3 regions of the Streptomyces sp. NPDC006294 genome follow, and region 1 is predicted to be linked to each of the others. Evidence: riboswitches for the same ligand, from Rfam matches in the RefSeq annotation. Region 1 holds a riboswitch; each other region holds the start of a gene.
What was found. A riboswitch is a leader RNA that binds a small molecule or an ion and turns the genes downstream of it on or off. The one in region 1 is predicted to bind thiamine pyrophosphate.
Positions count from the first base shown of each region.

Region 2: another riboswitch for thiamine pyrophosphate. It lies ahead of ACFYOP_RS10225 (thiamine ABC transporter substrate-binding protein); the one in region 1 lies ahead of thiO (glycine oxidase ThiO).
Region 3: another riboswitch for thiamine pyrophosphate. It lies ahead of thiC (phosphomethylpyrimidine synthase ThiC); the one in region 1 lies ahead of thiO (glycine oxidase ThiO).

Region 1 is NZ_JBIAHV010000004.1:189,020-199,331, reverse strand. It holds gene metF (methylenetetrahydrofolate reductase [NAD(P)H]) at 8-925, opposite strand; gene thiE (thiamine phosphate synthase) at 1,091-1,738, opposite strand; gene ACFYOP_RS08780 (Rv2175c family DNA-binding protein) at 1,826-2,191, opposite strand; gene ACFYOP_RS08775 (FAD-dependent oxidoreductase) at 2,295-3,470, opposite strand; gene ACFYOP_RS08770 (hypothetical protein) at 3,559-3,783, opposite strand; TPP riboswitch at 3,835-3,947, shown strand; gene thiO (glycine oxidase ThiO) at 3,945-5,135, shown strand; gene thiS (sulfur carrier protein ThiS) at 5,132-5,344, shown strand; gene ACFYOP_RS08755 (thiazole synthase) at 5,351-6,145, shown strand; gene pknB (Stk1 family PASTA domain-containing Ser/Thr kinase) at 6,557-8,500, shown strand; gene ACFYOP_RS08745 (deoxyribonuclease IV) at 8,506-9,354, shown strand; gene ACFYOP_RS08740 (DUF4396 domain-containing protein) at 9,393-9,977, shown strand; gene ACFYOP_RS08735 (sulfite oxidase-like oxidoreductase) at 10,012-10,312, opposite strand, start outside.
Region 2 is NZ_JBIAHV010000005.1:87,900-98,211, forward strand. It holds gene ACFYOP_RS10200 (ATP-binding cassette domain-containing protein) at 1-167, shown strand, start outside; gene ACFYOP_RS10205 (hypothetical protein) at 149-1,258, shown strand; gene ACFYOP_RS10210 (LOG family protein) at 1,744-2,874, shown strand; gene ACFYOP_RS10215 (ABC transporter ATP-binding protein) at 2,871-3,905, opposite strand; gene ACFYOP_RS10220 (iron ABC transporter permease) at 3,905-5,521, opposite strand; gene ACFYOP_RS10225 (thiamine ABC transporter substrate-binding protein) at 5,560-6,687, opposite strand; TPP riboswitch at 6,683-6,803, opposite strand; gene rlmN (23S rRNA (adenine(2503)-C(2))-methyltransferase RlmN) at 6,866-7,978, opposite strand; gene ACFYOP_RS10235 (phosphatidate cytidylyltransferase) at 8,181-9,335, opposite strand; gene frr (ribosome recycling factor) at 9,335-9,892, opposite strand; gene pyrH (UMP kinase) at 10,020-10,312, opposite strand, start outside.
Region 3 is NZ_JBIAHV010000008.1:78,126-88,437, reverse strand. It holds gene ACFYOP_RS15785 (YibE/F family protein) at 1-1,036, opposite strand, end outside; TPP riboswitch at 1,108-1,240, shown strand; gene thiC (phosphomethylpyrimidine synthase ThiC) at 1,233-3,008, shown strand; gene ACFYOP_RS15775 (hypothetical protein) at 3,096-3,923, opposite strand; gene ACFYOP_RS15770 (metallophosphoesterase) at 4,071-5,153, opposite strand; gene ACFYOP_RS15765 (LacI family DNA-binding transcriptional regulator) at 5,462-6,574, opposite strand; gene hisC (histidinol-phosphate transaminase) at 6,982-8,061, shown strand; gene ACFYOP_RS15755 (cyclophilin-like fold protein) at 8,082-8,468, opposite strand; gene ACFYOP_RS15750 (cytochrome ubiquinol oxidase subunit I) at 8,668-10,176, shown strand; gene cydB (cytochrome d ubiquinol oxidase subunit II) at 10,200-10,312, shown strand, end outside.

The DNA.
Region 1 (10,312 bases):
CGACCGGTCAGGACTGCTCGTGCAGTCCGAGATTCTCGTAGATTTCGAGCGTCGCGGTGGAGTTGTTGAGCGTGATGAAGTGCAGCCCCGGGACACCCTCGGCAAGCAGCCTCGCGCAGAACTCCGTCGCGAACTCGATGCCAATGGAGCGTACAGCGGCGGGATCGTCCTTGACCGCGACGATCCGCTCTTTCAGCTCGGCCGGGAAGTGCGCGTTGCTGAGAGTGGCGAACCGTTCGATCTGTCTGACGCTGGTGACGGGCATGATCTCGGGGATGATCGGGGTTTCGCAACCCGCTGCACCGACCCGGTCCCGAAGGCGCAGATAGTCCTCGGGGCGGAAGAACATCTGCGTGATCGCGTAGTCGGCGCCGGCGCGGCACTTGTCCACGAAGTGCCGGATGTCCTCGTCCCACCCGGTCGAGCGCGGGTGCATCTCGGGGAACGCCGCCACCCCCACGCAGAAGTCGCCCGACTCCTTGATGAGGCGGACGAGGTCCGCCGCGTACCGCACGCCCTCGGAGTGTTCGACCCACTCGCCCATCGGGTCGCCGGGCGGGTCGCCGCGGACGGCGAGGATGTTACGGATGCCCGCGTCCGCGTACTGGCCGATCATGTTGCGCAGCTCGGCGACGGAGTGGTTCACCGCGGTGAGGTGCGCGACGGGCGTCAGGGTGGTGTCGGCGGCGATCTGCTGGGTCGCCTTGACGGTGCCGGCGCGGGTGGAGCCGCCGGCGCCGTAGGTCACCGAGACGAAGTTGGGAGCGACCGCCTCGACCCTGCGCAGCGCGTTCCACAGGTTCCGCTCGCCCTTCTCGGTCTTGGGCGCCCAGAACTCGAACGAGTACGACGTCTTGCCCGTCGCAAGCAGGTCGCGCACCGTTCGCGCGCGATCCGTTCTGGTGGAAGCAGTACCGAGGGCCATACCCGCAGGTTAGCCAGACGGTGGGGGTCCCCCAACCGGATCAGGGAAAATTGTCGCGTTTGTCCATCTCTTGTCCATCCCTTGGACAGAAAACGGACGATCAGTGTGGCTGGGTCGGTGCGGCGGGATCAGCGCGAGGAGATCGCCGCCGCCGGACGGCCGAGGTCAGGACCTGGCCCTGATCCGCTTCGCCAGATCGGCCGCGGCGGATGCCGGGTCGTCGGCCTCGGTGATCGCCCGCACCACGACGACCCTGCGCGCGCCGGCGTCCAGCACCTCGTCCAGATTGCCCGCGTCGATGCCGCCGATGGCGAACCAGGGCCGCTCGGCGCCCAGCCCCGCCGCGTATCGCACCAGGTCGAGGCCGGGGGCGTGGCGTCCGGGCTTGGTGGGGGTGGGCCAGCAGGGGCCGGTGCAGTAGTAGTCCACGCCCGGCTCGACCGCGGCGGCGGCCGCCTCGGACCCGGAGTGCGTCGAACGGCCGATCAGCACGCCGTCGCCGAGGATGGCGCGCGCGGCGGGCACCGGCAGGTCGCCCTGACCCAGGTGCAGCACGTCGGCGCCGATGGCGTGCGCCACGTCGGCGCGGTCGTTCACCGCGAGCAGTCTGCCGTGTCTGCGGCAGGCGTCGGCGAAGACCTGGAGGTGCTCCAGCTCCTCACCGGCCTCCATGCCCTTGTCGCGCAGCTGCACGACGTCCACACCGGACGTCAGCACGGCGTCGAGGAAGGCGGGAAGGTCTCCCTGCCGCTTGCGGGCGTCCGTGCACAGATAGAGCCGGGCGTCGGACAGCAGCGCGCGAGCCGTGGCCATGAGGCGATCCCCACGTCGGGCGGCCGGATGTACGGGACGGGCGCGGCCCGTCCCGTACATCCGGCCGCGATGGTGTTTTCCGGTATGTCAGACGGCGAGCGCCTGTGCGCGGCGCTTCACCTCCGTACCGCGATTCTCGCTGAGCGCCTGCGCGGGCGTGCCCGGCAGGCTCGGGTCAGGAGTGAACAGCCACTCCAGCATCTCTTCGTCGTTGAAGCCGTCGTCCCTCAGGAGGGTCAGGGTCCCCGAGAGGCCCTTGACCACCTTGTTGCCGTCGATGAAGGCGGCAGGCACCTGAAGCGCCCGGTTCTCGCCGCGGCGCACCGCGATCAGCTGGCCTTCCTTGACCAGCTGCCGCACGCGCGTCACCTCGACATCGAGCATTTCCGCGATGTCCGGCAGGTAAAGCCAGGCGGGGACGAGAGCATCGATCTTTGCGTCAATCTCGGTCACGGGACAAGCCTCCCATCCAGGACCGACAGTCGGAAGCCGGGACCGGCCGTGGCGCCTCCTCAGGGGACGCCGACGCCGCCTTCAGAGGGACGCACCGCTGCTTTCAGGGTGACTGTGCCGCAGCTTTCAGGGGCACCGAGGGGTCGGCGGCCCGCGCCCGGTCCAGCGCCGTCCCGGACACGATCAGCTTGCGCCCCTGCGCCAGGTCACGCGGTCGGCCGACGGCCAGCAGCGCCACCAGGGCGGCGTCGCGCAGCCACAGCACCGACCAGGTCTCTTCTGCGGGGCCGCCGCGCCACAGCAGGGTGTCGGCGGCGCCATGGTCGCCGGCGTACTGGACGAAACGGCCGAACTGCTCCGACCAGAAGTACGGCACGGGGTCGTACGGCTCCGGCTCCTCGGCGCCGCCGGTGATGTTCGCGGCGACCGTGCGCGGCCCCTGGAGCGCGTTGTCCCAGTGGTGGACGAGCAGCCGCCGTCCGTAGCGGCCGGACGGGTAGGAGGCGCAGTCCCCCACGGCGTACACGTCGGGGGCGGAGGCGCGCAGCCGCTCGTCGGCGACGACCGCCCCGTCGGGGCCCAGCTCGATGCCGGAGCCGGCGAGCAGGCCGGTGGCGGGCCGGGCGCCGATGCCGACGACGACGGCGCCGGCCGGGACCCTGCGGCCCCCGGCCAGGACGACGGCTCCCGGTTCGACGGCGGCGACCCGGGCGCCGGTGATCAGTTCGGCCCCGTACTGCCCGTACCAGGCGGCCATCGGGGCGGCGACCTCGGCGGGCATGGTGCCGGCGAGCGGACGGTCGGCGGCCTCGACGACAGTGACGGCGCAGCCGGCCTGCCGGGCGGCCGTCGCGAACTCCGCGCCGATCCAGCCGGCGCCGACCACGACGATGTCGTGCTTCTCGGCGAGCAGGGGCCGCAGCCGGGCGGCGTCGTCCAGCGTGCGCAGCAGATGGACACCGGGGACGCCCGCCGCGCCCGGCAGGGTGACCGGCTCCGCGCCGGTGGCCAGCACGAGCACGTCGTACGCGACGGGGCCGGCCGCGGTGTCGACCTCGTGGGCGTCCGTGCGCACTCCGGTCACCTCGACGCCGAGGCGCAGTTCGACGTCCAGGGCCTCGAAGTCGATGTCGAACGCCGAGCCCTCCGCCGTACCGAGCAGGACCGCCTTGGACAGCGGGGGCCGGTCGTACGGCTGGTGCGGCTCGGCCCCGAGCACGGCGACCGGGCCGGTGAAGCCCCGCTCGCGGAGGGCCACCGCCGTCTGGACACCGGCCATGCCGGCGCCGACGATCACCACGCGCCGGCGCTCTGCTGTCTGCTGCTGCCGTTCTTCCACCCGCACACCTTACGTACCTGACGACGGGTCAGGATGCTGCGGGCGGTCCGGAGGGCAGTTCCTCCACCACGCTCGTCCCGCGGCCCTCCTGTGACGCCCACTCCCACGTCTCCTCCAGCCGCACCCGGCCTCCCCCCTCGGCCCAGAGCACGCCCCGCTCCACGTGGTACGTGGAGCGCGGGCGGGTGCCGAGCCGGCCCGGAGCCTGGTCCGCGACCGGCGAGAGAACGAGTCCGTCGAGGGTCTTCGCCACTGCTGCGGCTCCCTTACCGAGCGTCGGGGCGGGAGGTTAGGGTGGCCACCGTAAGGCACTCGCGGGAGCCCGGACGCACCGGGCTGAGAGGGAGGCTGACCGGCCTCCGACCGTACGAACCTGATCCGGGTCATGCCGGCGAAGGGAGGGGCTGGACGCCCATGTCGTCTCGTACACCGCACACCCCCGACGTCCTTGTCGTGGGGGGCGGAATCATCGGCCTGGTCACGGCCTGGCGCGCCGCACAGCGGGGCCTGCGGGTCACCGTCGCCGACCCGGAGCCGGGCGGCGGCGCCGCGCAGGTCGCCGCCGGCATGCTGGCCGCCGTCACCGAACTCCACTACGGCGAGCAGACGCTGCTCGGCCTCAACCTCGAATCGGCCCGCCGCTATCCGGCCTTCGTCGCCGAGCTGGAGGAGGCGAGCGGGCAGCGGGTGGGACACCGCTCCTGCGGCACGCTCACCGTCGCCCTCGACGCCGACGACCGGGCGCACCTGCGCGAACTGCACGCGCTGCAGCGCCGTTCGGGCCTCGATTCCGAATGGCTCTCCGGCCGCGAGTGCCGCCGCCTCGAACCGATGCTCGCACCCGGCGTACGCGGCGGGCTGCGGGTGGACGGCGACCACCAGGTCGACCCGCGGCGGCTGGCGGCGGCGCTCGTCGTCGCCTGCGAGCGGGCCGGGGTCGGCCTCCGCCGCACCTGGGCGGAGCGGCTGCTCGTCGAGGGCGACCGGGCGGTGGGGGCGGTCCTCGCCGACGGCTTGGAAGTCCGCGCGCAGCAGGTCGTGTTGGCGGGCGGCAGCCTGAGCGGCCGGCTGAAGGGCGTACCGGCGGACGTGGTGCCGCCCGTACGGCCGGTGAAGGGCCAGGTCCTGCGGCTGACCGTGCCGCGGCCGTACGCGCCGTTCCTGTCCCGCACGGTGCGCGCCGTGGTGCGCGGCAGCCATGTCTACCTCGTGCCGCGCGAGGACGGCGAACTCGTCGTCGGCGCGACCAGCGAGGAACTGGGCTGGGACACGACGGTCACCGCGGGCGGGGTGTACGAGCTGCTGCGCGACGCGCACGAGCTGGTGCCGGGCATCACCGAGCTGCCCCTGGTCGAGACCCGCGCCGGACTGCGGCCGGGCTCGCCGGACAACGCGCCGCTGCTGGGCTTCACGGAGCTGCCGGGGCTCCTGCTGGCCACCGGGCACTACCGCAACGGGGTGCTGCTGACGCCCGTCACCGGCGACGTGCTGGCTCAGGCGCTGCTGAGCGGCGAGCTGCCGGAGGTGGCACGGCCCTTCTCGCCGCGGCGCTTCGCGGCGGGCCCGGTTCTTACGGACGCCGTCCTCGAGGAGCAGCCCGCATGAACGTCTCCGTCAGCATCTCCGTCAACGGCGAGGCGCGGGATCTCGCCGCGGGAACCACGCTGGACGCCGTCGTCGCGCAGCTCACCGCCGCGCCCACGGGTGTCGCCGCGGCCGTCAACGAGACCGTCGTTCCGCGCGGCCAGTGGCCCGGCACCCGCCTCGGCGACGGTGACCGCGTCGAGATTCTCACCGCAGTGCAGGGAGGCTGAGCCGCCATGGCAGACGACCGCTTCACTCTCGCCGGTACGACGTTCGACTCCCGGCTGATCATGGGCACGGGCGGGGCGCCCAGCCTCGACGTCCTCGAGCGCTCCCTGGTCGCGAGCGGCACGGAACTCACCACGGTGGCGATGCGCCGCCTCGACCCGACCGTTCAGGGGTCCGTCCTGTCGGTGCTGAACCGGCTCGGCATCCGGGTCCTGCCCAACACCGCGGGCTGTTTCACCGCCGGCGAGGCCGTCCTCACCGCGCGCCTGGCACGGGAGGCGCTGGGCACCGACTGGATCAAGCTCGAGGTCGTCGCGGACGAGCGGACCCTGCTGCCGGACGCGGTGGAACTGCTCGACGCGGCGGAGACGCTGGTCGACGACGGCTTCACGGTCCTTCCGTACACGAACGACGACCCGGTCCTCGCGAAGAAGCTGGAGGACGTGGGCTGCGCCGCGATCATGCCGCTCGGTTCGCCCATCGGGTCCGGGCTGGGCATCCGCAACCCGCACAACTTCCAGCTGATCACCGAGCAGGCGGGCGTGCCGGTGGTGCTCGACGCGGGCGCCGGCACGGCGTCGGACGCGGCGCTGGCGATGGAGCTGGGGTGCGCGGCGGTGATGCTGGCGTCGGCGGTGACGCGGGCGCAGGAGCCGGTCCTGATGGCGGAGGCGATGCGGCACGCGGTGGAGGCGGGGCGGCTGGCGTACCGGGCGGGGCGGATCCCCCGCCGCCACTTCGCCGAGGCATCGTCCCCGACGGAAGGGCGCGCGGCGCTGGACCCGGAGCGGCCGGCGTTCTGAGGGCGGCGGCCGCGGGGGCGGGGCGTGGCGCCTGCGGCGGGCTTGTCCCCCTGACCCTTCCCCGGCGGCCTGGCGGCCGTGGGTGGGGGGCACCTCCCACGCCGCCAGGCATAGGGGGAGTACCCCCAGGCCGGGCTTGCGTTGCCCGGCGACTTCAGCCCCGCCGGCGTTTGAGGCGCGGGGCTCGGCACAGAACCGGCCACATCGAGCCCCGCCGGCGATTGAGGCGCGGGGCTCGGGGCAGCGCCCCGACAAGACCGCCGCACCCCGCCCCGCCCGCGCTGAAGGCGCGTCCGGGATACGGGGCAGCGCCCCCGGAACGGGGCGCGGGGCGTCACAGGTCGGCTGCAGTACCGCACCGCCTCCGCACGGGCCGTCCGTCGTGTCCGACCGGGCTCGTAGAATCGGCGCGTGGATACGACCCTCCAGGACCCCCTCGTCGGGCAGGTGCTCGACGGCCGCTACCGAGTCGATGAGCGCATCGCCGTCGGCGGCATGGCCACGGTCTACCGGGCCGTCGACACCCGTCTCGACCGGGAGCTCGCGCTCAAGGTGATGCACCCGGATCTCGCCACGGACGCCACCTTCGTGGAGCGCTTCATCCGCGAGGCGAAGTCCGTGGCCCGGCTCGCGCACCCGAATGTCGTGGGCGTCTTCGACCAGGGCGCCCAGGGGGCGTACGTCTATCTGGCGATGGAGTACGTCGAGGGCTGCACCCTGCGGGACGTGCTGCGGGAGCGCGGCGCGCTCCGGCCGCGGGCCGCGCTGGACATCCTGGAGCCCGTGCTGGCGGCGCTCGGCGCCGCGCACCGGGCCGGTTTCGTGCACCGGGACATGAAACCGGAGAACGTGCTGATAGGGGACGACGGCCGGGTCAAGGTCGCCGACTTCGGTCTCGTACGGACCGTCGGTTCCGTGACGAACACCTCCGGCACGGTCCTCGGCACCGTCTCCTACCTCGCGCCGGAGCAGATCGAGTACGGCACCGCCGACACCCGCGCCGATGTGTACGCGTGCGGGGTGGTCCTCTACGAGATGCTGACCGGCGCCAAGCCGCACGCGGGCGACACCCCGGCCCAGGTGCTCTTCCAGCATCTGAACACCGACATGCCGGCGCCGTCCGCGCTCTTCCCCGGCCTCGCCGTCGAGCTGGACGAGCTGGTGGCGACGGCGACCGCCCGTCATCCCGACGTACGCCCGCACGACGCGGTGGAGCTGCTGGCCCGTACGCGTGAGGCTCGCGCGGCGCTCACCGCCGATCAGCTGGACGTGGCGCCCCCGCGGACCGGGCCGGAGGACGTCGCCCCGGTGGCGGCAGCGGGCTCCGACGAGGACCGTACGGACGTGATCCCGCGGGCCCTGCCCCGTGAGGAGCCCGGCGTGCACCGCACGGCGCGGCTGATCCTGCCGCCCCCGGAGCCGCCGGAGCGGGAACCGGTCCGGCCGGCCGGCCGCCGCGCCCCGCTGTCCCGCCGCGGCCTGGTCACGCTGCTGATCGCGGTGGTCGCCGTGCTCGGTGTCGGCGCGGGCGTCTGGTACATCAACTCGGGTCAGTTCACCCGCGTGCCGGCCGTGATCGGCAAGAGCGAGACGGAAGCCCGTCAGATGCTCGACAAGGCCGGACTCGACGTGAAGTCGGTCCGCCACGACTTCAGTGAGACCGTCGCCCGCGGCACCGTCATCAAGACGGACCCGGCCACGAACGAACGGATACGGGGCAACGACTCCGTGACGATCACGATCTCCCGCGGCCCGAAGATCGTGAAGGTCCCGCGGCTGGAGAACAAGCCCCTGGCGCAGGCCGAACGGGAACTGCGCGCGGCCGGGCTCGCGCCGGGCGTGGTGACCAGGGAGTTCGACGAGAGCGTCGCCCAGGGCGCGGTGATCCGCACCGACCCGGCCGCGGGCAGCAGCCGCAGCCCCGACACGGCGGTCTCGATCGTGGTCAGCAGGGGCGCGCCGATCGACGTGCCCGACGTGACGGGCGACGCCGTCGAGGAGGCGACCGCCGAGCTCGAGGAGGCGGGGCTGAAGGTCGAGGTGGCCGAGGAGCGGATCCATTCGGCCGAGGAGGCCGGTTCGGTCGCCCGGCAGTCGGCGGCCGAGGGCACCCGGCTGGCCCGCGGTGACACGGTCACGCTCACCGTCTCCAAGGGCCCGCGGATGGTCGAGGTCCCCGACGTGGTCGGTGACCGGGTCGACGAGGCCACGGCCGAGCTGGAGGGGGCGGGCTTCGTGGTGAAGACCGAGAAGAACTTCCCGTTCCTCGGCGACAAGGTCGAGAGCCAGTCCGTCGAGGGCGGCGGCCGGGCGCCCGAGGGCAGCACCATCACCATCAAGATCAAGGGACTCTGACTCCGATGCGCAACCCTGTCGGCGGCCACGTCCCCGTGGCCGGCGGCCTCGCCACGACCGGACTCGCCTACGCACGGGAGCTGGGGGCGGAGGCCGTGCAGGTCTTCGTGGCCAATCCGCGGGGCTGGGCCACGCCCAGGGGCAACCCGGCGCAGGACGAGAAGTTCCGGACGGAGTGTGCCGCGGAGTCCCTCTCGGCCTGGGTGCATGCCCCGTATCTGATCAACTTCGGCTCGCACACCGAGGCCACGGCCGAGCAGTCCGTCCTGTCGCTGCGGCACTCCCTGCGCAGGGCGCGGGAGATCGGCGCGCTGGGCGTGGTGGTGCACACCGGTTCCGCGACGGGCGGCCGCCCCCGCGAGGTGGCGCTGGCGCAGGTGCGGGAGCGGCTGCTGCCGCTGCTGGACGAGCTGACGCACGAAGACGACCCGTTCCTGCTCCTGGAGTCGACGGCCGGGCAGGGCTTCTCGCTCTGCTCGCGGACCTGGGACTTCGGTCCGTACTTCGAGGCGCTCGACGCCCACCCCAAGCTGGGCGTCTGTCTGGACACCTGCCACATCTACGCGGCCGGGCACGACCTGGCGGCTCCCGGCGGGGTGAGGGAGACCCTGGACCTGCTGGTGGACACCGTGGGCGAGGGCCGGCTGAAGCTGATCCACGCCAACGACTCGAAGGACGTGGCCGGAGCACACAAGGACCGTCACGAGAACATCGGCGCGGGGCACATCGGTGAGGAGCCGTTCCGTGCGCTCATGTCGCATCCCGCCACCGACGGTGTCCCTCTGGTCATCGAGACCCCCGGCGGCAAGGAGGGGCACGCGGCGGACGTGGCGCGGCTGAAGACCCTTCGCTGACCCTTTTCGGAATACCCCCAGGGGGTATACGGTTCCTGATGTCGACAGGAACCGCTACCGGACGCTGGGGGCACGCCATGCAGCACGACACGCACGCCGGGCACACGGACCACACCGACCACACGACTCACACCGATCACACGGGCCACGCCCAGCACGGCCACGCCCACATGCACGGCGAGGGCAAGGTCGGCTGGGGCATGGCGGCCAAGGCGACCCTGCACTGCCTCACCGGCTGCGCCATCGGCGAGGTACTCGGCATGATCATCGGCACGGCGCTGGGCTGGGGCAACGCGCCCACCATGGCCCTCGCCATCACCCTGGCCTTCTTCTTCGGCTACTCGCTGACCCTCTGGGCGGTCGTACGGGCCGGCCTGAGCCTGAAGGCCGCGATCGGCGTCGCTCTCGCCGCCGACACCATCTCGATCACCGTCATGGAGATCGTGGACAACGGCGTACTGCTGCTGGTGCCGGGAGCGATGGACGCCCACCTGGCCGACTGGCTCTTCTGGAGCGCGCTGGCCTTCGCGTTCTTCGTCGCGTTCCTGGTCACCACGCCGGTGAACCGGTGGATGATCAGCCGGGGCAAGGGGCACGCGGTGGTCCACCAGTACCACCACTGAGCCGTGCGGCAGACGGCGAGGACCGGCCCGGGGCTCAGAGCTCCGGGCCGTCCCCCGGTTCCTCCTGGTAGGAGTAGCGCTGCTCCCGCCAGGGGTCACCGACGTTGTGGTAGCCGCGCTCCTCCCAGAAGCCGCGGCGGTCGGACGTCATGTACTCCACGCCGCGGACCCACTTGGGGCCCTTCCAGGCGTACAGATGCGGCACCACCAGCCGCAGCGGGAAGCCGTGCTCGGCGGTGAGCAGCTCACCGTCCTTGTGGGTGGCGAAGATCGTGCGGTCGGCGGTGAAGTCCGAGAGGCGCAGATTGGCGCTGAATCCGTACTCCGCCCAGACC
Region 2 (10,312 bases), on a different contig from region 1:
CCGCCGCCGTCCGCTCGCACCGGATCACCATGGTCATCGCCACGCACGACGCGGACGTCGCGGCGCTCGCCGACCGTACGATCACGCTCGCCGACGGGCGGCGCGTGGGCTCCCCGGCAGGCGCGGACGCGGAAGGCCGGGCCGCCGCGTGCTCGCTCTCCGTCTAGCCCGCGGGGCGCATCCGCTGGTACTCCTGCGCCGTCTGGTGGTGGCGGGGGCATCGGCGGGTGTCGGCTTCCTGCTGCTGTGCACGCTGATGTACGCGCTGTCGCACCCCGGCGACCCGGCCGCCGTGACGCGCCTGCTGTGGTGCGGCCTGCCGCTCGCCGCGACGGTGTACCTCGCGGTGGCCGTGGCCCGTACGGACCCGGGGACCCGGCCGCGGCCCGGGCTGTCCGCCGTCGGGCTCGGGCCCCTCCGCCTCACCGCGCTCGCCGTCGCGTCCACCGCGCTGTCCTGCACGCTCGGCAGCATGGTCGCGCTGCTGTTCTTCCTGCATCTGCGGGGCGACCTGTCGGGGCTGCCGTTCGACGGGGCCGCGGCCGAACTCCTCGCCGCGGACCTGCCGCTGCCGCTGCCCGCCGCGCTCACACTCCTGGCGCTGGTGCCGCTGCTGGCCACCGCGGCGGCCGCGGCGGTCCTGCGGCCGGGCGCCACGTCGCCCGACGCCGAGGAGCCGGACGCCACCCCGGCCGGGCTGCCGTGGGGCGTCGCGCTCGTCGCGGTCGGCCTGGCCGTCGAGACGTACACGAGCGCCGTCCGCGCCGACGGACGGCCGGCCGGAGTGCTGGCGGGCTGGACGCTCACCGCCCTCGGTCTCTGGCTCGCCGGCCCGGCCGTCACGCACCTCTGCGGCCGCCTCCTCCAGTCCACCCGCCCCGGCGCGACCCGCCTGCTGGCCGGCCGCCTCCTCATGCACGAGTCCCGGCGCATCGGCCGGCCGCTCGGCGTGCTGTGCGCGGTGGCCTCCGGCGCGGTCGCGACCACGGCGGCGTACGGCTCCGCCCCGCGGCCCTGGGGCCCTATGACGGCGCTCGGCGCGACACTCGTCGTCGCCTGCACGGCGGCGACGCTCCTGACGTCCGCCCTCGACGCCCGGGCGGCCCGCGCCGAGACCACGACGGCGCTGGACACGCTGGGCGCCCCGGCGACGCTCCTGCGGCAGGCGGCGGCGCTGCGGGCGGGCGTCCTCGTGACGGTCTTCGTCCCGCTGACCCTCACGGTGGGGGCGCTGGCGGCGGCGCCGCTGAACCGCTGAACCGTTTCGGCCGAACCGCTGCGCGGGGCGTCCTCCCCACCCCGGCCCCTCCCGCTGTATCGATGTGCGGCTCCGCCGCGTGGGGGCAAGCCCCGGACCCGGTACCGCGCTCCGCGCGGTGGCCTCAATCCCGGCCGGGCTGGATTTCGCTCCCGAAATCAGCCCCGCCGGCGACTGAACCGGGCACATCCGGCCCCCCGGCGTTTGAGGCGCGGGTCCGGGCGGAGCCCACCAACACTCAAGGCACCGGACCGGTACGGAACCGACCGCTCAAGCCCCGCCGGCGATTGAGGCGCGGGACTCGGGCCGGAGCCCCGACAACCGGGCCGGCCCCCGGCCCCGGCAAAGCTCAAGGCAACGGCCCCGGCACGGAACCGGGCACATCCAGCCCCGCCGGCGATTGAGGCGCAGGGGCCCGGGGGTGGCCCCCGGTTCGGGAAGGGGCGGGGTGGGGGACAAGACCGCCCGCCGCCTATCGTGGGCGCATGACGGCCACCCCTCCCGACCGCGAGATCGAGTCCCTCGACGAGTTCGACCAGGTCGCCGCCCTCGGTTCGCTCGTCGGGTACCGGCTGCAGTCCCTCGACCTGACCACCCGCACCGCCGACCTGCTCCGCGCGGAGACGACCGCCGCGGTGTTCCTCGGCTGCCGGATGGAGCCGGACGCCGCCGCCAAGGTCCGCGCGGACGGCGCGCTGGTCTTCCCGCCCGTGCCCGATCTGCCCTTCGACCCGTACCGCGGCGGGCTGTACTCCCCCGGGGACCTCTTCACCGGCCTCGCGGACGGCGGTTACGAGGCGACGCCCGACGCCCTCGCCTACGCATGGTTCCAGCGGACCAAGGCCGACGGCGACATCTTCGCCTCGATGCTCCGCGCCGTCCACGACGACGCGATCTCCGACGCGCTCGACGAACTCCTCGCCGGCCAGGGCGTCGTGGGCGTCATGGGCGGGCACGCGATGGGCCGCGGCACGGACGCGTACGCCGGCGCCGCACGGCTCGGCCGCGAGCTGTCCCGTGCCGGGTTCACGGTCGCCACCGGCGGCGGACCCGGCGCGATGGAGGCCGCCAACCTCGGCGCGTACGCGGCTCCGCACCCGGACGGGATGCTGGAGGACGCGCTGCTGCTGCTCGCCAAGTCGCCGTCGTTCGCGCCGTCGGTGACCGACTGGGCGCAGGCCGCTTTCGAGGTGCGTCACCGCTGGCCGCAGGGCGGCGACTCGGTCGGCATCCCGACCTGGTTCTACGGTCACGAGCCGCCGAACGCCTTCGCGAGTCACCTCGCCAAGTACTTCGCCAACGCCACCCGCGAGGACGGTCTGCTGGCCCGGTCCAACCAGGGTGTGATCTTCCTGCCGGGCGCCGCCGGCACCCTGCAGGAGATCTTCGACAACGCGACCCCGAACTACTACGAGTCCCGCGGCGAGCCGACCCCCATGGTGCTGGTGAACCGGTCCCACTGGACGGAGCATCTGCCCGCCTGGCCGCTGCTGCGGTCACTGGCGCGCGGCCGGTCGATGGAATCGCGGATCGCGCTCGTCGACTCGGTCGAGGAGGCGCCGGGCGCCCTGCGCCGGCTGCTCGACGCCACGCCCGTCCCCGAACAGCCCGCCTAAGGCCCGTCCGCCCCGAGGACCACCACGTCGTCGGCGGCGAACACCACGCCCACCGTGTCGCCCTCGGCCGGCGCCTGGACCAGCGAGCACTCCGCCTCCAGTTCAGGCCCGTCGTCCGGCCGCAGCCGCACCGCGACGTGGCTGCCGCGGAAGGTGCGGGACCCGACCGTGCACCGCAGGCCCTGCGTGGGATCGGTGAGCCGTACGCCGTCGGGCCGTACGAGGACCGTGCGCGCGCCCTGTGGTGAGCCGTCCGGCACGGGGATCTTGCCCCACACCGTGTCGGCGGCCGTGCCGACGACCGTCGCGGCCACCACGTTGTCGAAGCCGAGGAAGCGGGCGACGAACTCCGACGCGGGCCGCTGCCAGACCTCCAGCGGAGTCCCCGCCTGCGCGATCCGCCCGTCGCGCATGACCGCGACACGGTCGGCGAGCGCGAAGGCCTCGCCCTGGTCGTGGGTGACGGCGAGCACCGTCGTGCCCAACCGCCCGAACAGCCCGCGCAGTTCGACGACGAGCCGTTCCCGCAGCCCGCGGTCGAGTTGCCCGAGCGGTTCGTCGAGCATCAGGATCCTCGGCTCGGGCGCCAGCGCCCTGGCGAGGGCGACCCGCTGCTGCTCGCCGCCGGAGAGCGCCGCGACGGAGCGCCTGTGCGCGCCGGGCAGGCCGACGAGCTCCAGCAACTCGTCCGTCCGGCGGGCCTGTTCGCCGCGCCCGGCACCGTGCATCCGCAGCCCGAACGCGACGTTGCCGCCGACGTCCCGCTGCGGGAAGAGCTGGTGGTCCTGGAACATGAGCCCGACCCCGCGGCGGTGCACCGGCACCCCCGCCTGGTCTGCGCCGCCGAGCAGGACCCGGCCCGCGTTGATGTCCTGGAGCCCGGCGACCGCCCGCAGCAGCGTCGACTTGCCGCTGCCGCTCGGCCCGAGCAGGCACACGATCTCGTGCTCGGCGACCTTCAGATCCACCGTGTCGAGCGCGGTCCGGGACCCGAACCGTACGCTCACGCCCCGGAGTTCCAGCAATGTCATCAGAACTCCTCGGTCGTGGACTGGGTGCGGACGCGTTCGAGCAGGAGCAGCGCCACCGCGCACACCACCATCAGGATCGTGCTCAGCGCCATCGCCTGCCCGTAGTTGAACTCGCCGGGCCGGCCGAGCAGGCGGGCGACGGCGACGGGCAGCGTCGGGTTGTCGGGCCGTGCGATGAAGACGGTGGCACCGAACTCGCCGAGGGATACGGCGAACGCGAACCCGGCGGCCACCAGCAGCGCCCTGCGCACCAGCGGCAGGTCGACCTCGCGCCAGGCCCGCAGCGGGGACGCGCCGAGGACGGCGGCGGCCTCCCGCAGCCGTTCGTCCACGGCGCGCAGCACCGGCAGCATGGTGCGGACGACGAACGGCACGCCGACGAGTGCCTGCGCGAGGGGCACCAGGATCCAGGAGGCGCGCAGGTCGAGCGGCGGTTCGTCGAGGGTGATGAGGAAGCCGAAGCCCACGGTCACGGCGGAGACGCCGAGCGGCAGCATCAGCAGGGCGTCGAAGCCGCGGAACAGCCGGCCGGCTCTGCGGGTGAGCGCCGCCGCGGCGAGCCCGCCGACCGCGACCGCGATGGCCGTGGCGGCCAGGGCGTACCGGAGCGAGTTCCACACGGCGTCGATCGGCGGCACGAGGAAGGCGCCGCCGGCCGGGTCGACGGTGGTCAGCTCCCGGTAGTAGTCGAGCCCGTAGCCGGCCGGGGTGTCGAAGGAACGCTCCACCAGCACCGCGAGCGGCGCCAGCAGCAGGGCGGCCACGGTGGCCAGCACACCGCCGAGCAGGGTCCACTGGGCCGCGCCGCGCGGCCGTCGCGCGGTGCGGGCGGGGTCGGCGAGCCGCAGGGCGCTCTCGCGCCGCCGTACGGTCCAGGCGTGCACGGCGAGAACCACACCGACCGCCATGAACTGCACCATCGTCAGCACGGCCGCCGTCGTCAGGTCCAGGAAGTCGGCGGTCTGCCGGTAGATCTCCACCTCCAGGGTGGAGAAGGACGGGCCGCCGAGGATCTGCACGATGCCGAACGAGGTGAAGGTGAAGAGGAAGACCATCAGGGCGGCGGCGGCCAGTGACGGTACGAGAGCGGGGAGCGTCACCCGCCGCCAGGCGGCGAAGCGGCCGGCGCCGAGGACCCGGGCGGCCTCCTCCTGGCGCGGGTCGAGCTGCGACCAGAGGCCGCCGACGGTGCGGACCACCACGGCGTAGTTGAAGAAGACGTGCGCGAGGAGGATGGCCCACACGGTGGTGTCCAGCCGGACGCCCCACAGTTCGTCGAGGAGTCCGCCGCGGCCCAGCAGCGCCAGGAAGGCCGTGCCGACGACGACCGTCGGCAGCACGAACGGCACGGTGACCACGGCGCGCAGCAGCCGCTTCCCCGGGAAGTCGAGGCGGGCGAACGCGTACGCGCCGGGGAGCGCGATCAGCAGGGTCAGCGCCGTGGAGGCGAGCGCCTGCCAGGTGGTGAACCACAGCACCGACAGGATGTCCGGCCGGCCGAGGACCTCGCCGAACCGGCCGAACTGCCAGGCGCCGTCGGCGTGAAGACCCCGTCCGACGATCGCGGAGACCGGGTAGGCGAAGAAGACGGCGAAGAACGCGACAGGGCCGGCCATCAGGCCGAGCCGTGCCGCGTTCCCGCGCAGGGACGTCCTTACTTCACGACGAGCGAGGACCACGACCGGACCCACTGCTCACGGTTCTTCGCGATGGTGTCCGCGGCGACGGTCTCGGGCTTCTCGATCACGGCGCCGTGCTCGGTGAACAGCTCGGGCAGCTTCGCGTCCTCGACCACCGGGTTGACGAACATGTTCAGCGGCATGTCCTCCTGGAACTTCCTGCTGATCAGGAAGTCCAGCAGCGCCTTGCCGCCCGCCTCGTTCGCCGCGCCCTTGAGCAGGCCGGCGAACTCGATCTGGCGGAAGCAGGTGCCGCTGGCCACACCGGTCGGCGCCTCGGCAGGCATGGGGTATCCCCTGCTCGAAGAGCTTGGGGAAGGGTCGGAGTAGAGGACCTCGACGGGCGGGCTGGAGGCGTACGAGACGACGAGCGGGCGGTCGGCCCCCGCCTTCTTGCCCCCGGCAGAGCCGGAGAACTCCTCGTTGTACGCCTGCTCCCAGCCGTCGACGACCTTGACGCCGTTGTCCTTGAGCTTCTTCCAGTAGCCCTGCCAGCCGGACTCGCCGTACGCGCCGACGGTGCCGAGGAGGAAGCCGAGGCCGGGGGAGGACGTGGCGGCGTTCTCGACGACGAGCATGTTCTTGTACTCGGGCTTCGCCAGGTCGGCGAAGGTCTTCGGCGGCGCGAGCTTCTTGTCGGCGAAGAACTTCTTGTCGTAGTTGACGCAGATGTCGCCGGTGTCGACGGGCGTCACACGGTGCTTGTCGGCGTCGAGCTGCACCTCTTCGGCGACCCGGTCGAGGCCCTTGGCCTCGTGGGGCGTGAAGAGGTCGTTGTCGAGAGCGCGGGAGAGGAGGGTGTTGTCGACGCCGAAGAAGACGTCGCCCTGCGGGGAGCCCTTGGTGAGGATCTCCTTGTTGAGGGCGGTGCCGGCGTCGCCGCTCTTGAGCACCTTGACCGTGTAGCCGGTCTGCCGGGTGAACTCCTTGAGCACCGCCTCTGACGCGGCGAAGGAATCGTGGCTGACGAGGGTGACGGTCTTCGACTCGCTCCCGCCGCCGGATCCGGAGTCCTTGGACTCCCCTCCGCAGGCGGCGAGCGTCGTGATGCCGAGGGCGCCGACGAGTGCCGTGCCGACGGCACGCCGAAGCTGGCTGTTCATGATGATGCTGACTCCCTACGCCGGTATGACCCGGATCAGGTCCGAGGGTCTGCGGCCCGTGGCCGTGACGGCCTGCCGCACTCTCAGCGCTGTGGTGCGCTCCCCTGTCGGAATGTTTCGTTGTTCATTTGTGCGAATACACAGGGCACAGTATCAGCCATGGCCGACGGCCCTGAGGTCACCGCTCCTGCGCCGCCAGCTGCCCGCAGGCGCCGTCGATCTCCTGACCGCGGGTGTCCCGGACGGTGACCGGCACGCCGTGCGCGGCGATGGCCTCCACGAACGCCTTCTCGTCCTCGGGGCGCGAGGCCGTCCACTTCGAGCCGGGCGTCGGGTTGAGCGGGATCAGGTTGACGTGGACCCGCTTGCCCTTGAGCAGTCGGCCGAGGAGGTCACCGCGCCACGCCTGGTCGTTGATGTCGCGGATCAGCGCGTACTCGATGGAGATCCGGCGGCCGGACTTCTCCGCGTACTCCCAGGCGGCGTCGAGGACCTCGCGGACCTTCCAGCGGGTGTTGACGGGGACCAGGGTGTCGCGCAGCTCGTCGTCCGGGGCGTGCAGCGACACCGCGAGGCGGCACTTGAAGCCCTCGTCGGCGAAGCGGAGCATCGCCGGCACCAGGCCGACGGTCGAGACGGTGATGCCGCGCTGCGAGAGCCCGAGGCCGTCCGGCTCGGGGTCGGTGAGGCGGCGCACGGCTCCGACGACCCGCTTGTAGTTGGCGAGCGGCTCGCCCATGCCCATGAAGACGATGTTCGACAGCCGGGCCGGGCCTCCGGGGACCTCTCCGTCGCGCAGTGCCCGCATGCCGTCGACGATCTGGTGCACGATCTCGGCGGTCGACAGGTTCCGGTCGAGACCGGCCTGCCCGGTGGCGCAGAAGGGGCAGTTCATCCCGCAGCCGGCCTGCGAGGAGATGCACATGGTGACGCGGTCCGGGTAGCGCATCAGCACGGACTCGACGAGGGTGCCGTCGTGCAGGCGCCAGAGCGTCTTGCGGGTGGTGTCGTCGTCGCAGGAGATGTGCCGTACGACGGACATCAGGTCGGGCAGCAGCTCTCCGGCGAGCTTCTCGCGGGCCGCGGCGGGGATGTCGGTCCACTGCGCCGGATCGTGCGCGTACCGCGCGAAGTAGTGCTGGGACAGCTGCTTGGCGCGGAACGGCTTCTCGCCGATGGCGGCGACGGCCTCCTTGCGCTCCGCGGGCGTGAGGTCGGCGAGGTGCCGCGGCGGCTTCTTGGCTCCGCGGGGGGCGACGAAGGTGAGTTCTCCGGGAACTGGACGGGCCACGATTGAGCGTCTCCTCAGGACGACGAGGTCTGGCGTCCCCGCGTCGGCGGGGAGCACGGCAACGCGATGCCGAAGCCAGGAGACCTCACAGGACCGTCCCTGCGGCAGCAGGGACCACGTAGAAGGGCCCGCGGTGACCTGGACGCCGTCGGCCACGACGGCTCCCGGCTCGCGCGGGCCCTTCCAGCGTACCTGCTGTCTGTCAACCGCTTCCGACGAACAGGACCAGCAGCAGCCACACCACCGGGGCCGTCGGCAGGAGGGAGTCCAGGCGGTCCATCATCCCGCCGTGCCCGGGGAGCAGCGTGCCCATGTCCTTGATGCCGAGGTCCCGCTTGATCATCGACTCGCCCAGGTCGCCGAGCGTGGCGCTGACCGCGACCGCGAGGCCGAGGAGCAGCCCCTGCCACCAGGTGCCGCCGCCGACGAGGAACTGCATGCACAGCGCCCCCGCGGCCATCGCGAACGACACCGCGCCGAGCAGCCCCTCGCGGGTCTTGCCGGGGCTGATGCGCGGCGCGAGCTTGGTCCGGCCGAAGCGCCAGCCGACCGCGTACGCGCCGGTGTCGCTGACCACGGTCAGCAGCAGGAACGTGATCACCCGCTCCGGGCCGTCGTCCGCCGCCAGCATCAGCGCGACGAAGGTGGCCAGGAAGGGGACGTAGAACGCCGCGAAGATGCCGGCGGTGACATCCCGCAGATAGCCCTCCGGCGGTTCGGTCATCCGCCAGACCAGGACCGCGAGGGAGGTGAGCGCCATCGCGACCCAGGCGCCCTCCGCGCCGCGGACGTAACCGGCGACGACCATCGCCGCGCCGCCCACCGCGAGCGGGACGAGGGGCGCCTTGATCTGCTTGCGCTCCTCGAGGCGGGAGGTCAGCTCCCACAGACCGACGACGACGGCGACGGCGATCACACCGACGAAGACGGCCTTCACGAAGAAGAGCGAGAGGACGATCACCGCGCCGAGGCCGACGCCGACCCCTATCGCCGCACGCAGATCCCGGCCGGCCCGCTTCTTCTGCGGGGGCTCGGGCCGCGAGGGCGGCTGGGGGGTGGGCTCGCCCGGCGGCGGCGGGGTGGGCATGGGCTCCTGCGGCGTTTCGTCACGGAACAGGGGGCCGCCCAGTCGAGCGGCCCCCCGGTCACGGTCCTCGCGGTCTGCGCCGCGACGGTTGTCGGCGTCTCTGCCTGCGCCGGGGAAGTCCGGCACGATGGGCATGGGCCGCGTCTCAGATGTATACCGCGCGTCGTGCCCATCGTGGGCGGGACCCGCCGGGAGGGGCCCCTGCTCGGGCGGCGGCCAGGCGCCGGCGTATCCGGCGCCGTGCGAGGCCCCCCAGGAAGAGTCGTTCATCAGACCTCGAGCAGCTCGGCTTCCTTGTGCTTCAGCAGCTCGTCCACCTGCGCCACGTACTTCGCGGTGGTGTCGTCGAGCTCCTTCTCCGCACGGCGGCCCTCGTCCTCGCCGACCTCGCCGTCCTTGATCAGCTTGTCGATGGTCTCCTTGGCCTTGCGGCGCACGGAGCGGATCGAGATCTTGGCGTCCTCGGCCTTGGTCTTGGCGACCTTGATGTATTCCTTGCGGCGGTCCTGGGTCAGCTCCGGGAACACCACGCGGATGATGTTGCCGTCGTTGCTCGGGTTGACGCCGAGGTCCGAGTCGCGGATCGCCTGCTCGATGTTGCGCAGCGCGGTCTTGTCGAACGGCGTGACGACGGCCATCCGCGGCTCGGGAACGGAGAACGAGGCCAGCTGGTTGATCGGGGTCAGGGCACCGTAGTAGTCCGCCACGATCTTGTTGAACATCGCCGGGTGCGCACGTCCGGTGCGGATCGCGGCGAAGTCATCCTTGGCGACCAGGACGGCCTTCTCCATCTTCTCCTCGGCCTCGAGGAGGGTCTCTTCGATCACCACTTGCTCCTGCGTGTCTTGAGGTAGGCCCGGCTCGTACCACTGGGCCGGCGGAACCTGCGTCGCGTGTTGCCTGCACGGTGTCCGACCGGCAGGACTTTGTCCATCCCTCTTGGGACGCCCCGGATCAGGCCCGGGTGCCCCGGTCGCTCACGAGCGTGCCGATCTTCTCACCCTTGACGGCCCTGGCGATATTGCCTTCGGCGAGGAGTTCGAAGACGAGGATCGGCAGGGCGTTGTCGCGGCAGAGGGTGATCGCGGTGGCGTCGGCGACCTTGAGGTTGCGCGACAGCACCTCGCCGTACTCCAGCGCGTCGAACTTCACCGCGTCCGCGTTGGTCTTGGGGTCGGAGTCGTAGACCCCGTCGACGCCGTTCTTGCCCATGAGCAGGGCCTCGGCGTCGATCTCCAGGGCCCGCT
Region 3 (10,312 bases), on a different contig from region 1:
GGCCGATGCGGATGGCGGAGCGGTAGAGGGCGCGCGGGCCCATGTCCGGGTCGGCCTGGTGGAGTTCCCACACAGCGGAGGTCTGCGTCACCGTCACGTCGTCGAGCACGCCGAGCGAGCCGATGATGACGCCGGCGAGCAGCAGACCGCTCATGTCGATCTCCGGATAGAGACCGTGGATCAGACCGGTGTTGTCGTCGGTGTTGCCGCTCAGGCTGGCCCAGCCGATGAACAGCGAGCCCAGCAGCCCGATCAGCAGCAGCGAGATCAGGGTGCCGAGCACCGCGACGGAGGTCCGCGCGGTCACGCCGTGACACAGATAGAGCGCGACCAGCATGATGGCGCTCGCCCCGACCACCGCCACGACCAGCGGATTCGAGCCCTGCAGGATGGCGGGCAGGATGAACAGCGTCAGGATGGCGAACGAGACCACGAGTGAGACCAGGGCCATCACCCCGCGCATCCGGCCCACCAGGACCACGACGACGGCGAAGATCGCCGCCAGCAGCGCCATCGGGAAGCCCCGGTCGATGTCCGTCACCGAGTACTGGAGGTCGCGGGGCGCGTCGGGGGCGTAGGCCACGACGACGCCCTGGCCCTCCTTCAACTGCCGCGGCGCGTCAGGCTGGACGATCTCGACGAAGGTCCGGCCCTTGTCCTTGCCGGTGGTCACCTCGACGGTCGCCTTCGCGCACTGCCCCTGCTGCGAGGTGACCGCCTCGCGCCCCTGCGGGGTGGAGGTGTCACCGGTCGGCGGGACCTGGGCGGCGTTGACGTCCTTGCAGTCGACTCTCTGGAGCGCCACCACCTTGCCCTGCTCCGTCTGCCGGTCGAAGCCGACTCCGGTGCGCTCGTGCCCCGGCGCCCCGCCGGGCCACAGGACGGCGAGCCCAACGAGGACGGCCGTCGCGAAGGGGATGAGCACGGCCGCGATGACCCTGCGAAGGTGCTGGGAGACCGGCGCGGCGGGCCCATGAGCGTGCGCATGACTGTGGGCGTGGCCGTGCGGGTCCGGGGGCTGCTGCGATGAAGTCACGGACCGATCATCGCAAGAGCGGGAGGGGCCCTCTGTTCAGCGCGCCAGACATGACGCTAGCGTGGTGGCACCTTTGCACACGCGGGAGCTCGGAGCACCGGGCTGAGAGGGCGCTGACCTTCGTACATCCGTACGGGACAGCTGCGCCGACCGCCGAACCTGTTACCGGGTAATGCCGGCGTAGGGAGTAGGTCTCATGACCGTATCGGACGCAAGCACGCCTGCCTCGAACCAGAACGACGAGGCCGGGAAGTCCATCGGCTGGCACAAGGGATACGTCGAGGGCTCACGCCCCGACCTCCGTGTGCCGGTACGCAAGGTGCACCTCACCAACGGCAAGGACGTGACGCTGTACGACACGTCCGGCCCGTACACCGACCCGAACGTCGACACGGACGTACGCCGCGGGCTGCCGCCGCTCCGGGAGAACTGGATCATCGGCCGCGGCGACACCGAGGAGTACGCGGGGCGGCCCGTCCGCCCCGAGGACGACGGGGTCAAGCACACGTCCCCGCGCGGCGGGCTCCGCAACCTGGACGCGGTCTTCCCCGGCCGCCCGCGCCAGCCCCGCCGGGGACGCGAGGGCCGGCCCGTGACCCAGCTCGCCTACGCGCGCCGGGGCGAGATCACGCCGGAGATGGAGTACGTCGCCATCCGCGAGAACGTCTCCCCCGAGGTGGTGCGCGAGGAGATCGCGGCCGGCCGGGCCGTGCTGCCGGCGAACGTGAACCACCCGGAGATCGAGCCGATGATCATCGGCAAGCGGTTCCTGGTGAAGGTCAACGCCAACATCGGCAACTCCGCCGTGACCTCCTCCATCGAGGAGGAGGTCGACAAGATGACCTGGGCGACCCGCTGGGGCGCCGACACGGTCATGGACCTGTCCACCGGGCGCAACATCCACACCACCCGCGAGTGGGTGCTGCGCAACTCCCCCGTGCCGATCGGGACCGTGCCGCTGTACCAGGCGCTGGAGAAGGTCGACGGCAAGGCCGAGGAGCTGACCTGGGACGTCTACAAGGACACGGTCATCGAGCAGGCCGAACAGGGCGTCGACTACATGACCGTCCACGCGGGCGTGCTGCTGCGCTACGTGCCGCTGACGGCCCGCCGCAAGACCGGCATCGTCTCGCGCGGCGGCTCCATCATGGCGGCGTGGTGCCTGGCGCACCACAAGGAGTCGTTCCTGTACGAGAACTTCGAGGAGCTCTGCGAGATCCTCGCCGCCTACGACGTGACGTACTCCCTCGGCGACGGCCTGCGGCCCGGGTCGATCGCGGACGCCAACGACGAGGCGCAGTTCGCGGAGCTCAGGACGCTCGGTGAGCTCAACACGGTCGCCAAGCGCATGGGCGTGCAGACCATGATCGAGGGCCCGGGCCACGTCCCGATGCACAAGATCAAGGAGAACATCGACCTCCAGCAGGAGATCTGCGAGGAGGCGCCGTTCTACACGCTCGGCCCGCTGACCACCGATGTGGCGCCCGCGTACGACCACATCACCTCCGGCATCGGTGCGGCGATGATCGCCTGGTGGGGCACGGCGATGCTCTGCTACGTGACGCCCAAGGAGCACCTGGGCCTGCCGAACCGCGACGACGTGAAGACCGGCGTCATCACCTACAAGATCGCTGCCCACGCGGCGGACCTCGCCAAGGGGCACCCGGGTGCGCAGGAGTGGGACGACGCGCTGTCCGACGCCCGCTTCGAATTCCGGTGGGAGGACCAGTTCAACCTGGCTCTCGACCCGGACACGGCACGGGAGTTCCACGACGAGACGCTGCCCGCGGAGCCGGCGAAGACCGCGCACTTCTGTTCGATGTGCGGTCCGAAGTTCTGCTCGATGAAGATCTCCCAGGACATCCGCCGCCGGCACGGCGGCGACCAGGAGGAGATCGAGGCCGGCATGGCCGAGAAGTCACGGGAGTTCGCCGCCGCGGGCAACCGGGTCTATCTGCCGATCGCCGACTGAACCGTCGGGGGACGCGATGCCGCGAGGGGTGGCGCCACATCGGTGGCGCCGCCCTTCGGGCCCGGCGTCTCGCGTGGCCGGGCCGGGTCAGTCCGGGCGGTGGTCGGGGCCGCCGAAGTCGGGGCTGGTGAAGTCCGGGCTGGTGAACGTCGGGCGCCGGCCGGTGGCCGCTCCGTCCGCGGGGCTGGAGAAGTCCGGCCCGCTGTATCCCATCTTCGGCATCCGGCTCACCGGCCGCGGCGGCTGTGTGGACGCCGGGTCGGCGCTGGGATCGGCGAGGGCGGCCCGCAGGAAGGGCAGGATGCCGCGTTCCAGCAGGGCGTGGCGCCAGGCCTCCTTGGCTCGCGACACCTCGTCCGGCAGTTCTCCCGCCGGGCTGTCGTCCGCCACCTGGGCGGCGCCGTTGCGCAGGGCCGTCAGCAGCAGTCCCACCGCGGCGACCAGGATGGCGGCAGCCGTCAGGGCACCGAAGAACCATCCGGCCGTCAGCAGGGAGTCGGCGAAGGCCGGGGCGGGGGTGAGCATCTTCAGGATGTAGCCGACCAGGAGGAAGATCACCGCCGCCGTTCCCGCGAGGAGTGGTGCCAGCACGGCGATGACCGCGGCGAATCCGGCCCCGCCCTGCGCCGTCTCGTCGGCCGCGGACCCCAGGACGGATCCGCGCACCGAGGTGGCGGCCCTGGGGGCGCGCATCTGGCCGCGCACCTTCACGTAATGCTCGTACTCGGCGGCGGCGGAGGTGGTGATCAGTGCCGTCGCGTTCAGTGCCATGGTGCGCAGTTGCTCGGTGTTGAGGCGCAGACCCACCACGGCGAGGTCCGGCCGTTCATGGGCGTTGCGCAGTGCCTCGTCGAGGACACGCTGGTACTCGGCGCGGTCCTCGTTCAGCAGGTGCGGAGCGCTGTTCATGTGCATCCCCCGATGCTCCGCCCGCCGGACGGCCCGTGTTTCCCGGGCAGTTGGGCGTAAGCGGAGGAGAGTCTGCTACGGATACGCCGATGGTAGAGCGGTTACGGCACAGGGTGACAGGGGGTTTCCGTAAATCGCCTGCCGCGGGTTGACTCAGTTGGGCAGCGGGAGCTGCTGGACAAGGAGTTTTCCGGCCATGGTCACGCCGCCGTCCATGGCGATCGCCAGCCCGTCCGCGTATACGTGCGGGCCCTCGACCACCGGGCGGTCGCCGTCCTCGCCGTCCTCGGTGCCCACCTCGCCGAGCAGATACGGAATGGGGCTGTGGCCGTGGACGATGCGCCGGCCGCCGTAGGCGCCGAGCAGTTCCCGGACCGCCTGCGGGCCGCCGTCGTCGCGGAAGGCGAAGCGCTTGGTGAACTTGCGGAACAGGTCCCAGCACTCGTCCGCGTCGTTCCGGGTGAGGATCGCGTGCACGGTGTCGTTGACGTCCGCGATGGTGGACCCGTAGTCGAGGTAGGCGGTCGTGTCGGAGTGCAGGAGCAGGTGGCTGTCCTCCTCGACGATCGCGTCGAGCCTGGCCATCCACTGCAGGTGGACCTCCTGCAGCCGGTCCATGTCGGCCTTCTGCCCGCCGTTGAGAAGCCAGGCAGCCTGGAAGGTGGCGGTGCCGGCACCGGAGTTGACGGGCTTGTCGCCGAAGCGTTTGGCGCCGAGCAGCAGCAGTTCGTGGTTGCCCATCAGGGCCTTGCAGTAGCCGCCGGCGGCTGCGGCCTCGGCCGAGAGGCGCATGACGAGGTCGATCACCCCGATGCCGTCGGGGCCCCGGTCGGTGAAGTCCCCGAGGAACCAGAGCCGGGCATTGCCCGCGGCCCAGCGCCCTTCGGCGTCGATGAGGCCCTGTGCGGTCAGGGCCGTCACCAGCTCGTCGAAGTAGCCGTGGACGTCGCCGACGACGTACAGCGGGCCGAGCCCGTCGGGCGCGGGCAGGTCGGCCGGGTCGACATGCACCTGGACCGTGTCGCCGGGGCCGCCCCGGCCGATGACGGGCAGATCGCGTGCGGTGGGGGTGTAGCCCTCCGGTGGTTCGCCCTCGGGGAGGGCGTTCCCGGGATGGCCCGGTGGGACCGGGCCCGACGTGTGCGACTGCACGGGAACCTGCGCGTACGGCGGTACACGGAAATCGCGCAACGTCGCCGTCCGCACCACGGGTCCTTGACCGGCCCCCTGAGTCATCGACCCCTCCACCACCGTCGCGCCGCCGTTCACCTCTCGGCCCAGCCTGGTCCGGGTGGTCCGCGGTGTCGTTCGCCCATCATAGGAATGAGCCAGGCAGTGTGTGACGCACCAGGGGTGGTGAATCCTCGAGCACCCCCGGTTCACCGGTTGTTTCGTCCCGATTGGGGAGGTCCGCTCCCTCGTGCGGCACGGTCCGGGCGTGTCCGGCCGCCTCCGCGGACCCGCCGCGGTCCGCCCGGCCGGGCCCGTGGGATGTGCCGTGGTCCGTCGGGCTCTCCCGGCCAAGAGCCCCGGCTCAGCGGGCTCTAGGGCTGCGAGGGGGACCGCGGAGCGCTCACAGTCGTCCGCGGGGGGCGGCGCTGCGACGACGTCCTGACGATCAGTTCCGTGGGTATCACCTGCTCGATCGGCAGGTCCTTGTCGATTCCCTCGATCGCGTCGATGAGTAACTGGACGACTGCCGTGCCGATTCTGCGCGGCTTGAGCGAGAGCGTGGTGATGGGCGGCTCGGTCGTGGCGTAGACCGTCGACTCGCTGCAGCACACGAGCAGCAGATCGTCGGGGACCCGCAGTCCGTAGCGGCGGGCGGCGGCGAGCAGATCGGTGCCGTTGGGGTCGAAGAGCCCGTACACCGCGTCCGGCCGGTCGGGCCGGGCCAGCAGCCGGTCGGCGGCGACGGCGCCCGCGCACGGGTCGTGCGCGGGGTAGGACTCGTAGACGGGGTCCTGGCCGACGCTTTCGCACCAGTGGAGGTAGGCCGTGGTCGAGAGCCGCGTGTAGGTGTCGGTGGTGGTGCCGGTGAGCAGACCGATCCGGCGGGCGCCGGCGGCGGCGAGATGGTCGAGCAGGTCGAGTACGGCGGCTTCGTGGTCGTTGTCCACCCAGGCGGTGACCGGGAGGGTGCCTGCGGGGCGGCCGTCGGAGACGACGGGCAGTCCCTGGCGGACCAGTTCGGTGACGACCGGGTCGTGGTCGGAGGGGTCGATGACGACGGTGCCGTCGAGGGCGACGTTCGACCAGACGTCGTGTCTGGAGGTGGCGGGCAGGATGACCAGCGCGTAGCCGCGGGCGAGAGCGGCCGAGGTCGCGGCCCTGGCCATCTCCGCGAAGTACGCGAACTCCGTGAAGGTGAAAGGTTCATCCCCGTATGTCGTCACGGTCAGGCCGATCAGGCCCGACTTCCCGGTACGGAGGGTGCGGGCCGCGGCTGACGGGCGGTAGCCCAGCCGGTCCGCGACCTCTCGGACGTGTCGGCGGGTGGCGTCCGGGAGCCGGCCCTTTCCGTTGAGGGCGTCGGAGACGGTCGTGATGGAGACGCCGGCCGCGGCGGCCACGTCTCTGATGCCTGCCCGACCCTGCCTGCCGCCCCGGCGGGTTGTGTCCGTCCGGCTCACCTGGTGCTTCCCTGCTGCTGTCATGGCGTGCCGATAGTAGGGCTCGCACAGGGGGTACTACCGGTCGCATATGCACGCGTTGACAGGCACGTTTCTGCATGATCATTAAGCCCCTATTTCCTTGTAAGCAAAGGGAGTTGAGCCCTCGGGGCGTCGAGTATCCGGTACTGGGCCGCTGATGCCTGGCGAGGGGGCCATGTCTCGAAGAGGTCTCAACTCACCATTACGGGTGACGCGCGCCACGGCGCGAGCCACCGGCGCGCGCCATGGCGTCCGGCGCTCCCCCCGTATTGCGCCCTTCGCCCCGCTTCCCGTCGGGTCCGGCGGGGGTCCTTGGTGTCCGGCCATTCGCAGCAGAGGCGAATCCTCATAAGGTGAGCAGTATTGGTTGAGCGGTACCGATGTGCACGGACGGTCGAGGAGGACCTGCGGTGAGCGAGACGAGCCCCAAGCTGCGCGCCGAGCTGGACGGCATCCCCACGTACAAGCCGGGCAAGCCGGCGGCGGCCGGCGGCCCGGTGGCGTACAAGCTGTCCTCCAACGAGAACCCGTATCCGCCGCTGCCCGGTGTGATGGAGAGCGCCATGGCCGCGGCGCAGAGCTTCAACCGCTACCCCGACATGGCCTGCACCGGCCTCATGAACGAGCTCGCGGACCGGTTCGGGGTGCCGGTGACCCATCTGGCCACCGGCACCGGCTCCGTGGGCGTGGCGCAGTCGCTGCTGCAGTCCACCTCCGGCCCCGGCGACGAGGTGATCTACGCCTGGCGCTCCTTCGAGGCGTACCCGATCATCACGCAGATCAGCGGCGCGACGTCGGTGAAGGTCCCGCTGACCGAGGGGGAGGTGCACGACCTCGACGCCATGGCGGACGCCATCACCGACCGGACGCGGCTGATCTTCGTGTGCAACCCCAACAACCCGACCGGCACGGTGGTGCGCCGCGCCGAGCTGGAGAGGTTCCTGGACCGGGTGCCCTCCGACGTGCTGGTGGTGCTGGACGAGGCGTACCGGGAGTTCATCCGTGACGCCGACGTCCCCGACGGGCTCGAGATCTACCGGGACCGGCCGAACGTGGCGGTGCTGCGCACCTTCTCCAAGGCGTACGGCCTGGCCGGGCTGCGGGTCGGCTTCGCGGTCGCCCACGAGCCGGTCGCCGCGGCGCTGCGCAAGACGGCCGTGCCGTTCGGTGTCACGCAGCTGGCGCAGGACGCGGCGGTCGCCTCGCTGCGCGCCGAGGACGAGCTGCTCGGCCGGGTCGGGTCCCTGGTCACCGAGCGCGCGCGGGTCCACCACGCTCTTGTGGAGCAGGGCTGGACGGTGCCGCAGACGCAGGCGAACTTCGTCTGGCTGCGCCTCGGCGAGCGCACGCTCGACTTCGCCGCGGCATGCGAGAAGGCCGGCGTCGTGGTCCGGCCGTTCGCGGGTGAGGGGGTGCGGGTGACGATCGGCGAGTGCGAGGCGAACGATGTGTTCCTGCACACAGCCGAGACGTTCCGCAAGAGCTTCTAGGGGCCTGCGGCTGGTCGGGCCTACGCCCCCTCGGCCGGTTCGACCAGCTCGACCCTGAGCGGGTCGCCGGGGCGGATGCTCGCCGGCAGGCGGGGGTCGCCGTCGATGCGGCCGAGCAGGTTGCACGGGCCGGCGAGGCGGCACTCGTCGCCGCGCGAGATGGGCGTCGGTCCGTACGGGAGGGCGAGGGCGTCGCCGTCGGTCCAGAAGACGACGGTGCCGGGCTCCACCACCTGGCGGGCGCCCGGCTCCGGGGCGACGCTGACCGGGGTGGGGAAGTAGACCTCCTCTCCCCAGGTCTGCGCGGTCGCGGAGAACGGCAGAACCCCCATGAGCGCCTTGCTCGTGGGGGTTTCCTCGATGGTGGCGGTCAGGTGTCCGGTCGGCCATGAGACGCGTATCTGCATAGCCGAAATTCAACAATATGTTGAAGTTCTTGGGAAGGGTCCCGCGAGGGTGACCCCCCGATCGAAGGTGCGGATTTCGTATGCGCCATAATGCTTGTGAATGTGAACGCGTTCACAAGCACGCCCCGGTTCCTCCTGGAATCAGTGGAAAGGGAAGGGCCGGCTGCCGCTCGACCGCGGCGACGTAAGGAGAGACGACGTGGACCTCGCTCTGGCGCCCGAGACCTTGGCGCGATGGCAGTTCGGCATCACCACCGTCTACCACTTCCTGTTCGTACCCCTCACGATCTCGCTCGCCGCGCTCACCGCCGGCCTGCAGACCGCCTGGGTGCGGACGGGCAAGGAGAAGTACCTCAGGGCCACCAAGTTCTGGGGCAAACTCTTCCTGATCAACATCGCCATGGGCGTGGTCACGGGCATCGTGCAGGAGTTCCAGTTCGGCATGAACTGGTCCGACTACTCCCGGTTCGTCGGCGACGTCTTCGGCGCACCGCTCGCCTTCGAGGCGCTGATCGCCTTCTTCTTCGAGTCCACCTTCATCGGGCTGTGGATCTTCGGCTGGGACAAGCTGCCGCAGAAGATCCACCTGGCCTGCATCTGGATGGTCTCGATCGGCACCGTCCTCTCCGCCTACTTCATCCTGGCGGCCAACTCCTGGATGCAGCACCCGGTCGGCTACCGGATCAACGAGGAGCGCGGCCGGGCCGAGCTCACCGACTTCTGGCTGGTACTGACCCAGAACACGGCGCTCACCCAGTTCTTCCACACCATGACGGCGGCCTTCCTGGTCGGTGGCGCCTTCATGGCGGGTATCGCTGCCTTCCACCTGGCGCGCAGGAAGCATGTTCCGGTGATGCGGACCTCGCTGCGGGTCGGTCTGGTCACCGTCGCCGTCGCGGGGCTCATGACCGCGGTCAGCGGCGACCTGCTCGGCAAGGTGATGTACGAGCAGCAGCCCATGAAGATGGCGGCCGCCGAGGCCCTGTGGGACGGGGAGGCGCCCGCGCCGTTCTCCGTCTTCGCCTACGGCGACGTCGACAAGGGGCACAACAAGGTCGCCGTCGAGGTCCCCGGCCTGCTGTCGTTCCTGGCGCACAGCGACTTCGACTCGTACGTCCCCGGCATCAACGACGTCAACGAACAGCTCCAGGAGACGTACGGCCCCGGTGACTACCGGCCCAACATCCCCGTCGCCTACTGGGGTTTCCGCTGGATGATCGGCTTCGGCATGGCGTCGCTGACCATCGGTCTGATCGGACTCTGGCTGACCCGGCGCAAGTTCCTGTTGCCTCCCGCGCTGCGGACCGGTGAGGACGAGGTGCCGAATCTGGTGCTGTTCAGGAACAAGGCGCTCAGCCCCCGGCTGGGCAGGTGGTACTGGCTGATCGCGCTGTGGACGATGGCCTTCCCGCTGATCGCCAACTCCTGGGGCTGGATCTTCACCGAGATGGGGCGGCAGCCGTGGGTCGTCTACGGCGTGCTACGCACCCGTGACGCCGTCTCCCCCGGTGTCTCGCAGGGCGAGGTCCTCGTCTCGATGACCGTCTTCACGCTGCTCTACGCGGTGCTCGCCGTGATCGAGGTCAGGCTGCTCGTGAAGTACGTCAAGGCGGGACCGCCCGAACTGACGGAGGCCGACCTCGCCCCGCCCACCAAGATCGGCGGCGACGACCGTGACGCCGACCGGCCGATGGCCTTCTCCTACTGAGGCCCGTGAGGAGCTGCTGAGGCATGGAACTCCACAACGTCTGGTTCGTACTCATCGCCGTCCTGTGGATCGGCTACTTCTTCCTGGAGGGCTTCGACTTCGGCATCGGCGTCCTCACCAAACTGCTGGCGAGGGA